DNA from 2 places in the Paenibacillus sp. FSL E2-0190 genome. Region 1 is predicted to be linked to the other one. Evidence: riboswitches for the same ligand, from Rfam matches in the RefSeq annotation. Region 1 holds a riboswitch; the other holds the start of a gene.

Evidence for each region. A riboswitch is a leader RNA that binds a small molecule or an ion and turns the genes downstream of it on or off. The one in region 1 is predicted to bind cobalamin.
Region 2: it holds a riboswitch for cobalamin, as region 1 does, so the genes downstream of both, NST25_RS03900 (S-layer homology domain-containing protein) here and NST25_RS02380 (anaerobic ribonucleoside triphosphate reductase) in region 1, are expected to answer to the same signal.

Annotation. Positions count from the first base shown of each region.
Region 1 is NZ_CP150306.1:544,387-549,114, reverse strand. Features, by position in the region: gene NST25_RS02395 (hypothetical protein) at 56-223, opposite strand; tRNA gene NST25_RS02390 (tRNA-Thr) at 456-527, opposite strand; gene NST25_RS02385 (MTH1187 family thiamine-binding protein) at 620-928, opposite strand; cobalamin riboswitch at 1,307-1,542, shown strand; gene NST25_RS02380 (anaerobic ribonucleoside triphosphate reductase) at 1,784-3,769, shown strand; gene nrdG (anaerobic ribonucleoside-triphosphate reductase activating protein) at 3,766-4,281, shown strand; gene NST25_RS02370 (ribonucleoside-diphosphate reductase subunit alpha) at 4,337-4,728, shown strand, end outside.
Region 2 is NZ_CP150306.1:902,371-907,098, reverse strand. Features, by position in the region: gene NST25_RS03900 (S-layer homology domain-containing protein) at 1-1,619, opposite strand, end outside; cobalamin riboswitch at 1,782-1,983, opposite strand; gene NST25_RS03895 (cellulase family glycosylhydrolase) at 2,325-4,046, shown strand; gene NST25_RS03890 (transposase) at 4,116-4,409, opposite strand; gene NST25_RS03885 (hypothetical protein) at 4,431-4,728, opposite strand, start outside.

The DNA.
Region 1 (4,728 bases):
AAGAGAAAGGCAGCTTATGCTGCTCCTCCTCCACCATTCTTCATTCTGATTGCTGTCAGCTTGCGCCACACCTTCCATCTGCTCGACAGTGACCACTAGTCATACCGTTTTCATTAGCGATTTCGCGCCATGTCTTATCTTCCTTGATACGTTTCTCCAGAAGAACAGGGAACGGCAGGGGCTGTCCATCATATTCGACTTCAGGAAAGATTAGGCCATTCATCAATAAATATCACCCTGGATACTTATTCACATGTTCTCCCCAACTTGCAGGAAGCTGTGCCCCGATGTATCGGAGATTCTATTCTAGGAACCCGAAAAGAAGTGGAGAAAATTGACGAGACACCCACTTTACTCGACTAAAGGTTAGAAGAATGTTAGAAGTTGATGCTTGTACAAAAAAAGGCGCAGTTCCAAAAACCCGGGAACACGCGCCACTATCGACTTTGTAAGGATGCTGGTGAAGGGAATTGAACCCCCGGCCTACGCATTACGAGTGCGTTGCTCTACCCCTGAGCTACACCAGCTTAACGCTGTTTTTCTGCCAAACAAAAAATATTATACAACTTTCAGCCAGAAACGCAAGCCTATTCTCCCTGTTTTCCGCCCTTCTAAACTGCTAATCCACCTGTAGCTTACGCTCCACAGACTCTAACTTTCCACGGCTAGTAGAGGGTTTATCGCGGCGGTCGTCTATTTTAAGTGAGGTAGAGACACGTTCTGCACCTGCGGAAAAAGGAGACTCATGCAAAGCTTCTACCGCGGCAAAAATGCGTTGCAGAGGCCCTTCGATGATCGTCCCCATGGACGTAAGTTCATAAGTAATCCCTTCTACTGTCTTCAGCACCCGCTGCATATCCGCAACATAGCTGCTAAGACTGGTACTGCCTGTTCCAATTGGAATAACTGTAACTTCAGCAATAGGCATGAGAATACCTCCTCGAAATTTTATAGTAGCTGTCTCCTTCCATTGTAACAATTCCACCGCTCTGTCACAAACTAAGCAAGATTATCCTCCCTTATCTCTTCTATTTCTTCTGATTACTCCAAAATATGACTTTGGGCTAAGGGTATTTTCTCATGAGCAAATTCTAGGGTCATCTGCACTATATTTATGGACTCTTTGTGGCATCTTTTCGGACAATTTATGAATCATTTCGCATCTCCCTGTGGATCAATTGTGGATTACTTATGGACAGCCTGTGGATCATTTGTGGAGTACTTTTAAAGAACCCGCTCCCCGCGCGGGTTTTCTAAAAAACTGTTTACAAACACAACATCTTGGGTTATTTTTATCTAACGACAACAAAATATAGTGGAGACAGGCGCTTTGATCCTTAACCGGATTTAGAGCTTAATAGGGAAGCGCGGTGAGAATCCGCTGCGGTCCCGCCACTGTAACCGGATGGCCTTCTTAAGCTTCTGGGAAGCTTGAGAATCCACATCTCCCGGCAAATGCCACTGAGGGTTAGGAACACCCTTGGGAAGGCGCCGAGAGATCCCACGGAAGCCAGGAGACCTACCTGTTTCGACGACACCAACTATTGATGCCTGCGAGGAACAGGGATGGTGTCCGCATGCGGTCATCTACGTAGAGACCTCTGCAAATATCCGTGTGGATATTTACATAACGCATCGGGCATTTTCTGCCATCCTCGGGTAGGGGATGCTTTTTTTATGTAATCTGAACAAATATACGACTGCTTATAGCAGTCCAACTTCTTATGGATATATGGATTTGATGATAGATGTTTTTCTTTTATACTGAGAGGAGAGCTGTACAATGACGTTGTTGGAGAGACAATTTAATGGAGTAGAAAATGCACGGGAAGTTCTTTTAGAAGAGCTCATTGATTTAGGCCGGGATATTATCGACAGTCGGGATATGGACCTATTGCGCGAGAATGCCAATTTGAATGGAGAGAGTTTCTCCGGTAAAATGAGCAAGTTCGGCAGTGAATATTCAAAATGGTACGCCCGCAATTTTACGATGCCGCCACAGCTAGTGCAGGCTATTGATGACAATGTCGTCTATGTGCATGATCTGGATCAATACGCGATTGGAACGACGAACTGTATTTTTATCCCGTTTGATAAACTTCTCCGTGAAGGTTTCAATACCGGCAACGGCAGCGTTCGTCCTCCGAACTCAATAATGACAGCTATGTCTCTGGTAGCGATTATTTTCCAATCCCAGCAAAATGCTCAATATGGTGGTGTATCCGCCAATAAACTCGATTACGATCTGGCACCTTATGTAACCAAATCCTTCGCCAAGCTGTTCCGCAAGGGTCTGGATTATTTTGAAGAAGGACAAGCTGACGAATCTTTGGGCGAGATTACGATGAGCCGGACCGATCTGGCGGAGTCATATCCAAGAGCGTTCCGTTTTGCACTAAAGGAAACCGAAATCGAAACCCTGCAAGCGGCTGAAAGTATGGTACATAATCTGAATACCATGTCCAGCCGATCCGGTGGACAAATACCGTTTACCAGCATCAACTACGGTACTTGTACTTCACCAGAAGGTCAGCTTGTGATCAGTTCTCTGCTAACCGCAACTATGAACGGACTTGGCAGCGGAGAAACACCAGTGTTCCCGATTCAAATCTTCAAATGCAAGCAAGGAATCAATCAACAGCAAGGCGATCCTAACTATGAACTGTTCCTAAAAGCAGCTGAATGTTCTGCGCGCAGACTATATCCAAACTTCGCTAATCTGGACGCTCCGCTCAACTTGCAGTATTATGATTCAAGTGATCCTGATACGGAGTTCGCTACAATGGGCTGCCGAACCCGAGTGCTCGGTGACCGTTTTGGGCGTAATCATTGCTCTGGGAAGGGCAACCTTTCCTTTAATACACTAAATCTGGTTCGGCTAGGTCTGGCACACGGCACAGTAACAGGCAGACGTACCGTCGCAGATGAAGCTGGCTTCTATGAAGATCTAAATCATTATATGGATATTGCGCTGGAAGGACTTCTCCATCGCTTCCACATCCAAACCGCACAAAAAGCTAAAGCTTCCGATTTCATGATGCGAGAAGGCGTTTGGGAAGGCGGCGAACATCTTGCACCCGATGACACTGTAGGCGATCTGCTGAAGCATGGCAGTCTGTCTCTTGGCTTCATCGGTATGGCGGAATGTATGAAAGCTATGTACGGCAAACACCATGGCGAGGATATGGAAGTTCATGCCAAGGCGCTGGCTATCGTGCGTCATATGCGGGACTATTGCGATCGGAAAAGTGAGGAACTGGATCTTAACATCACCCTGTTCGCAACTCCAGCAGAAGGTTTGTCCGGTAAATTCACCAAAGTTGACCGCAAGGTACTGGGTTCCATTCCGGGCGTAACCGACCGTGAATATTATACGAACTCTTTTCACATCCCTGTATACTTCGATCTGGGTGCTGCTCAGAAGATCAGCTTGGAAGCTCCTTTCCATGAATACTGCAATGCCGGGGCTATTTCTTATGTCGAATTAAACGGCAATGCCCGCAACAACCCATCGGCTTTTATCAAAATCATTAAATATGCGCTCGAACAACAGGTCAGTTATTTCAGCATTAACCATCCGATTGACCGCTGCTCCAGCTGTGGATACGAAGGCGTAATTGGGACAAACTGTCCTTCCTGCAACGCAAATGAGAATGACGTGCACATCCGCCGTTTGCGCAGAGTTACAGGTTATTTAACCGGCGACTATCAGACCCGCTTTAATGCCGCCAAACAAGCTGAAGTTCGGGATCGCGTTAAGCATCTATGAATATTTGCGGTTACTATCCGGAGTCGATTAACGAGGGAGAGGGCATGCGGGCCGTCCTCTTTCTCAGCGGCTGCCGCCATCGTTGCCCGGGATGTTTTAATCCCGAGACATGGAACTTTAAATATGGAGAAGTCTTCACCTTAGAACGACAACATGAAATCATTGCAGAAATCGCCGCTAACCCTTTGCTGGATGGTCTGACACTGGCAGGCGGCGATCCTTTTTTCTCAGCAGAAGAGTTGCTGGGGTTCATTCATGAGCTTCGCACTGTACTGCCAGGGTTCTCAATCTGGATTTACAGTGGTTATACGTACGAAGAACTTACAGCCCTTCCCGGTACGCCGGAGTGGAATCTACTTAAACAGTGTCAGGTGTTAATAGATGGAAGATTTGTAGAAGAACTGAAAGATACTACGCTTCTCTACCGGGGAAGCTCCAACCAACGCATTATCGACATTCCGGCCAGCATGAACGGCTCGGAGGTCTTTCTGTGGCAGCCTGCTGCGCTATAATATATCAATTTTTGATATTGAAAATTAATTTGAAATAAGAAGGGATGAACTAACCATGCCGCAATTCGTAGTAAAACCGGATAATCGCCAACTGGCTTTTGATGAGAACCGTCTTTCCGTCTACGCTGACCGTATTCTGGAAGGTCTCGATCAACTAAATAAAGAAACTTTGCTGCGTGGAGTGAATTCCAAACTGCGTCGTGACTCGGTAAGCGGAGAAGAAATCAGCAACGCCTTCACCATGAGCGCTCTAGAGCTTGTAACAAAAGAAGAGCCTAACTGGAAGTTCGCAGCTGCCCGCGCCCTTCTGACTACCCTTTATAAAAAAGCTGCCGTCCATCGCCGCTACAAAGCTTATCCAGAAGAGCCTTACGGTGAATTGTATCCACTAATTACGGATCTCGTGAAAAAAGGAATCTATCGCGAAGAACTTCTAAGTCATTACAC
Region 2 (4,728 bases), 360 kb from region 1:
ATGGCCCGATCCACGGCGGCTTTTACATCATCACGGGATGCATAATAAGGTGCAAGAGCTTGCATCGCCATCGCAGTCATATCGACATCGGCTTTAGTTACGCCTAATGCCCAGCCACCAGCTTCTGCTGTACCTTTTTTAACCTCTTTATCTAAAATATACTGAACTAGTTTTTCTCTTGTGGTCTGTTCTGTAACTCCATCAACTACAGGAATCTCATAGTTATGGCTATCTAACGCGATCAGAGCAAAAATCGGACCATTATTGCCTTGCTTTTGGATATATTGATAATCAGCGAGTGCTTTTCTCAGATCATATCCCGCAACATTTGTGATATCTTTTCCGATAGAGGTAAGTCCTAATATTGCTCTGGAATTCTCTGTGCTTTTATTGGCGTCGAGTTTTCCATCCTCTTTAATGGTTGATGCTATTTTCGTAGCTACATTGTTGTAATAAAGATCGTAATAACCGTTAGGTACTGTATAGTTCGCCCGGGCCAGAGAAAGGATCGACCATTCTCCGCTGCCTGTTCCAAACGTTGGATTCTTTACAGTATTTAAAATATAAGCAAGGTTTTTATCTAACTGTTGTTTGACGGCAACTGTAGTTTCCAGTTTGTAAGTAACCTGATAAGTTACATTTGTTTTGTTTCCAGCTCCGTCAAGAGCCGTTACAGTAATTGCATTACTGCCTGAATTCAGAGTAGCTTTGTACTCCCCATTTGCAGGTGATAAAGTAACTCCATTCAGCTTCACTTCTGGAGTAATGTCACTATATACATTGTCTGTGACAGCTACTTTGAAGCTTATTTCTTTATTGGATACTTCCTGTTTATCTTGTATGCCACTTACTGTAATAACAGGGGGTTCTATGTCTAATGCATTATTAAGACCGACAAGCGCATGATCTACACTTATTTGAGAGCTTGCCATGTTTTCGAGCACGGAATAGGCTTCATAAACTGCCGATTGCACTACTGGTCTGTCCAAAATAGTTTCTTTATTAGGGGCACTGTTAATCTCGGCGATTTCCGCAGTTAAAGCATCCTTATTGGCAAGTTGAACTGGGATTTCCCCCCAGCCGCCAAGATCAGAACCATAGCCATAAGTGGTGAACTGAGTTCGAATGATGTCACCGTCTTGAGGCTTATAATCGGTCATCCCAAACGGAGGAAACACATTATTTACTGCATACATCCAACCCGACATGGAGGTGTAGTCAAACTGACTTAACCACTCTGAGTCTGCTTTAGTGCCGACTGTATTCCCATCGGCTGAAATCATATCTAAAATATATTGTGGAATATTGACTTCGCTTCTGCCACTATCTTTAACTTCTGATAAATAAAAACCACTATCTATATTTCCTAAATATCTATAATTCCCATCACCTAGCGCACGTGTTATTAAAGATGCGCCATTATCGCCTTCATAAATCGGAACTTTAATAGGTTCCTTAATATACCCTTGGCCTAAGGTGAATTTCTCCACGGATACAGATACATACCCTTTAAGGGTAGAGCTTGCTCCATCTGCTTGAGCCGGGATTACACTTGTAGAGAATGTCGTAATAAATACAGCTACAATAAGTAACCACGCTAAAAACTTATTTTTCTTCATTTTTCCATAACCCTTCCCTTCATACCTATGATAAAAAACAGAATAAACTTTCTCATAACCACAAAAAAACCACTCAACATAAACGTCAAGAGGTTAAGATAGTGAACCACAATAATAGCTGGCAAACACTATTCAAGCACCTCTCTATCGATCGTAGAGTTTGATGGTGTAACAGAAAAAGGCAGATATTCTGGCTCAAGTATCATCACCCTTGCTGCCTTCCCAGTTTCCCAGTGGCATTTTGCAAGGACTCCTCTTTCACAGCGGCGGGACCGCGCGGGATTCACACCCGCTTTCCATTTAACCAATCTATGATTGTACTTCCGCAACATTCATAGTTGGCACCTATTTCTAATTTTAAATTTTCATGCTTCATCATATCTAATATATATGCTTTTGTCATGTTATATTTCTTTTTTGTATAACGGGCAGCTAGAGATAATCCTATTGAATAACCAATTTCTACGAGTAGGGTTATTCAAATAATTTCTTTATCCAACTGTGGGGTAAATTAATTTAAATCACTAATTCTTATATGAATTTACCACAAATTAGTAAGGTACTCGCTAAGTGTATTCTATGTTAGGGTATATTCAGAAAGCGTTTACAAAATAAAACTGGAGGTGTTTGTGTTCATCTAACCACCGAGTACAGCGTCAAAGCCAGGTCCAAGCATCCTAAATTTATCTCACAAAGGAGAATTCAATGACTACGCGAATCCAGAAATCCTTCTTATCATTGACACTTGTCACCGCTCTTCTGCTCTCTCTGTTCTCATCCATGGCCGCAGCTGCAACTAAGGACGAGCAACAAGCTAAGGCAGCGCCAAAGAGTAAGATCCAATCCTATGTAGACGAAATGCAGCCCGGATGGAACCTTGGCAATACTTTAGATGCTACAGGTGAGGATGAAACCTCCTGGGGCAATCCACGTGTGACCCAAGATCTTATTAAAAAGATCGCCGCTCAAGGCTATAAAAGCATTCGGATTCCTGTGACCTGGGATACTCACATGGGTGCGGCACCAGACTATACCCTAGAAAAGGCCTACCTCGACCGTGTGGAAGAAGTTGTCGGCTGGGCACTGGACGCCAAGCTTTATGTCATGATTAATGTCCATCATGATTCCTGGCTATGGGTAAGCCATATGGAAGAAAAACACGATGAAACGCTGGCGCGTTATGATGCAGCCTGGACTCAAATTGCCGATCGCTTCAAGGACAAATCCGATAAGCTGATGTTCGAGAGCATAAATGAGCCTCGGTTCACCGATGGTGGAAGCACAGACGAAGCAAAAATGGAGCAAATGCTTACTGAACTTAATAACTCTTTCTATCAAATCGTGCGGAAATCCGGTGGGAAAAACGACCTCCGCCCACTTGTATTACCTTCATTAGAGTCTTCACCTACGCAAACAAGAATGGATCATCTCTATAAGACGATTACGGCTCTGAACGATCCAAATATTATTGCGACCGTTCACTTCTATGGCTTCTGGCCTTTTAGTGTGAACATTGCCGGCTACACCACGTTTGAAAAAGATACAAAAAACGATATCACTCAAACTTTTGATAACGTTTACAATACATTTGTAGCTAAAGGCATCCCTGTCATCGTCGGCGAATTTGGTTTATTAGGTTTCGATAAAGACACGGGTGTGATTGAACAGGGCGAGAAGCTTAAATTCTTTGAGTATCTGACTTATTATTTGAAAGAAAAGAAAATGACTTCCATGCTCTGGGATAACGGGCAGCATTTCAACCGTAAAACTTATAAGTGGTCTGATCCTGAACTCCACAATGTATTAATGTCTGGTCTGAAGGAGCGTTCCTCCAGCACCGAAAGCGATTTGGTCTACCTAAAAAAAGGTGCACAAATCAAAGATACCAAGGTTAAGCTGAACCTGAACGGAAATAAGCTAACCACCATTAGTGCCAACGGAAAGTATCTGACCAAAGGTAAAGATTACACCTTAAATGGTGAGGAGCTCATCCTCAAAGCCAGCCAACTTAAAAAGCTCACAGCTTCCCAAAAATACGGTGAAAATGCCGTGCTGACTCTGAAATTCAACAAGGGTGTTGCGTGGAGACTTAAGGTGATTGTGTATGACACAGCTAAATTAAGCGATGCAAAAGGCACGACTGAATCCTTTGCCATTCCGACCACCTTTAATGGTAACCAGCTTGCCACAATGGAAGCTGTATATACCGCTGGTGGCAATGCAGGTCCGCAGGACTGGACTCCATTTAAGGAATTCGGCAATACCTTCTCACCTTCTTATAACACTAAAGAAATCAAGCTGCTTCCCGCGTTCTTTAAAGATGTTAAAGACGGCGAGGTAATCCTGAAGTTCCACTTCTGGAATGGTGATATCATCACCTACAAGATCACGAAGAGCGGAACAAACGTTGTAGGAAAGTCCTCTTAACCCCCCGTCCTGTTAACAACACAAATAGGGGTGTCCTTCGCAGGAACATCCCTATTTGTATTGCACCGATCACATATAAACCTCGTCATACGAAATTATCATCAACCGATAAATTAAATAAACGCCAAGATAGGCTCCGGTAATAAGAAACATTGGATTTAAAAATATCGCATGGATCGAGGTCATAAATACAGCATGATCTCTTAATATTTCGTAAATTGCCAAGGCAGAAATATTTCCAAAGATAATCGTACTTAAGATCGAAACAACATTAAAAACCATACGCCACTTTATCGATTTCCCCTGTAACATCAGCATAACAATGGGAACAAGAATACTACCAAGTACGATTAGAAATTTCATCCAGCTCACCTCGGTAATTTTTTAATCGTCCAGTTCCACACTTTCGATTTGTCCGTCTGCATTTACCGTCCACTCGATTTCAACGCCATTGTTCAATCCGAGCTTGTCTTCATCTTCAATGACTATATGATCAGGAATCGTTAAGGTTTGCTCTTTACCGCCCTCCACTTGAACAGTAACCTGTTTACCCTTAACCGCAGTGATCCTTCCGTCATATTCAATCTGCTGCAAAACAATCTTTTGATTCGGATCTGTGATGGTGACCCGCTTGCCTCCGTCAGTTAGCAGCTCAACCTTTTTATGATAGTTATCTTTTAAC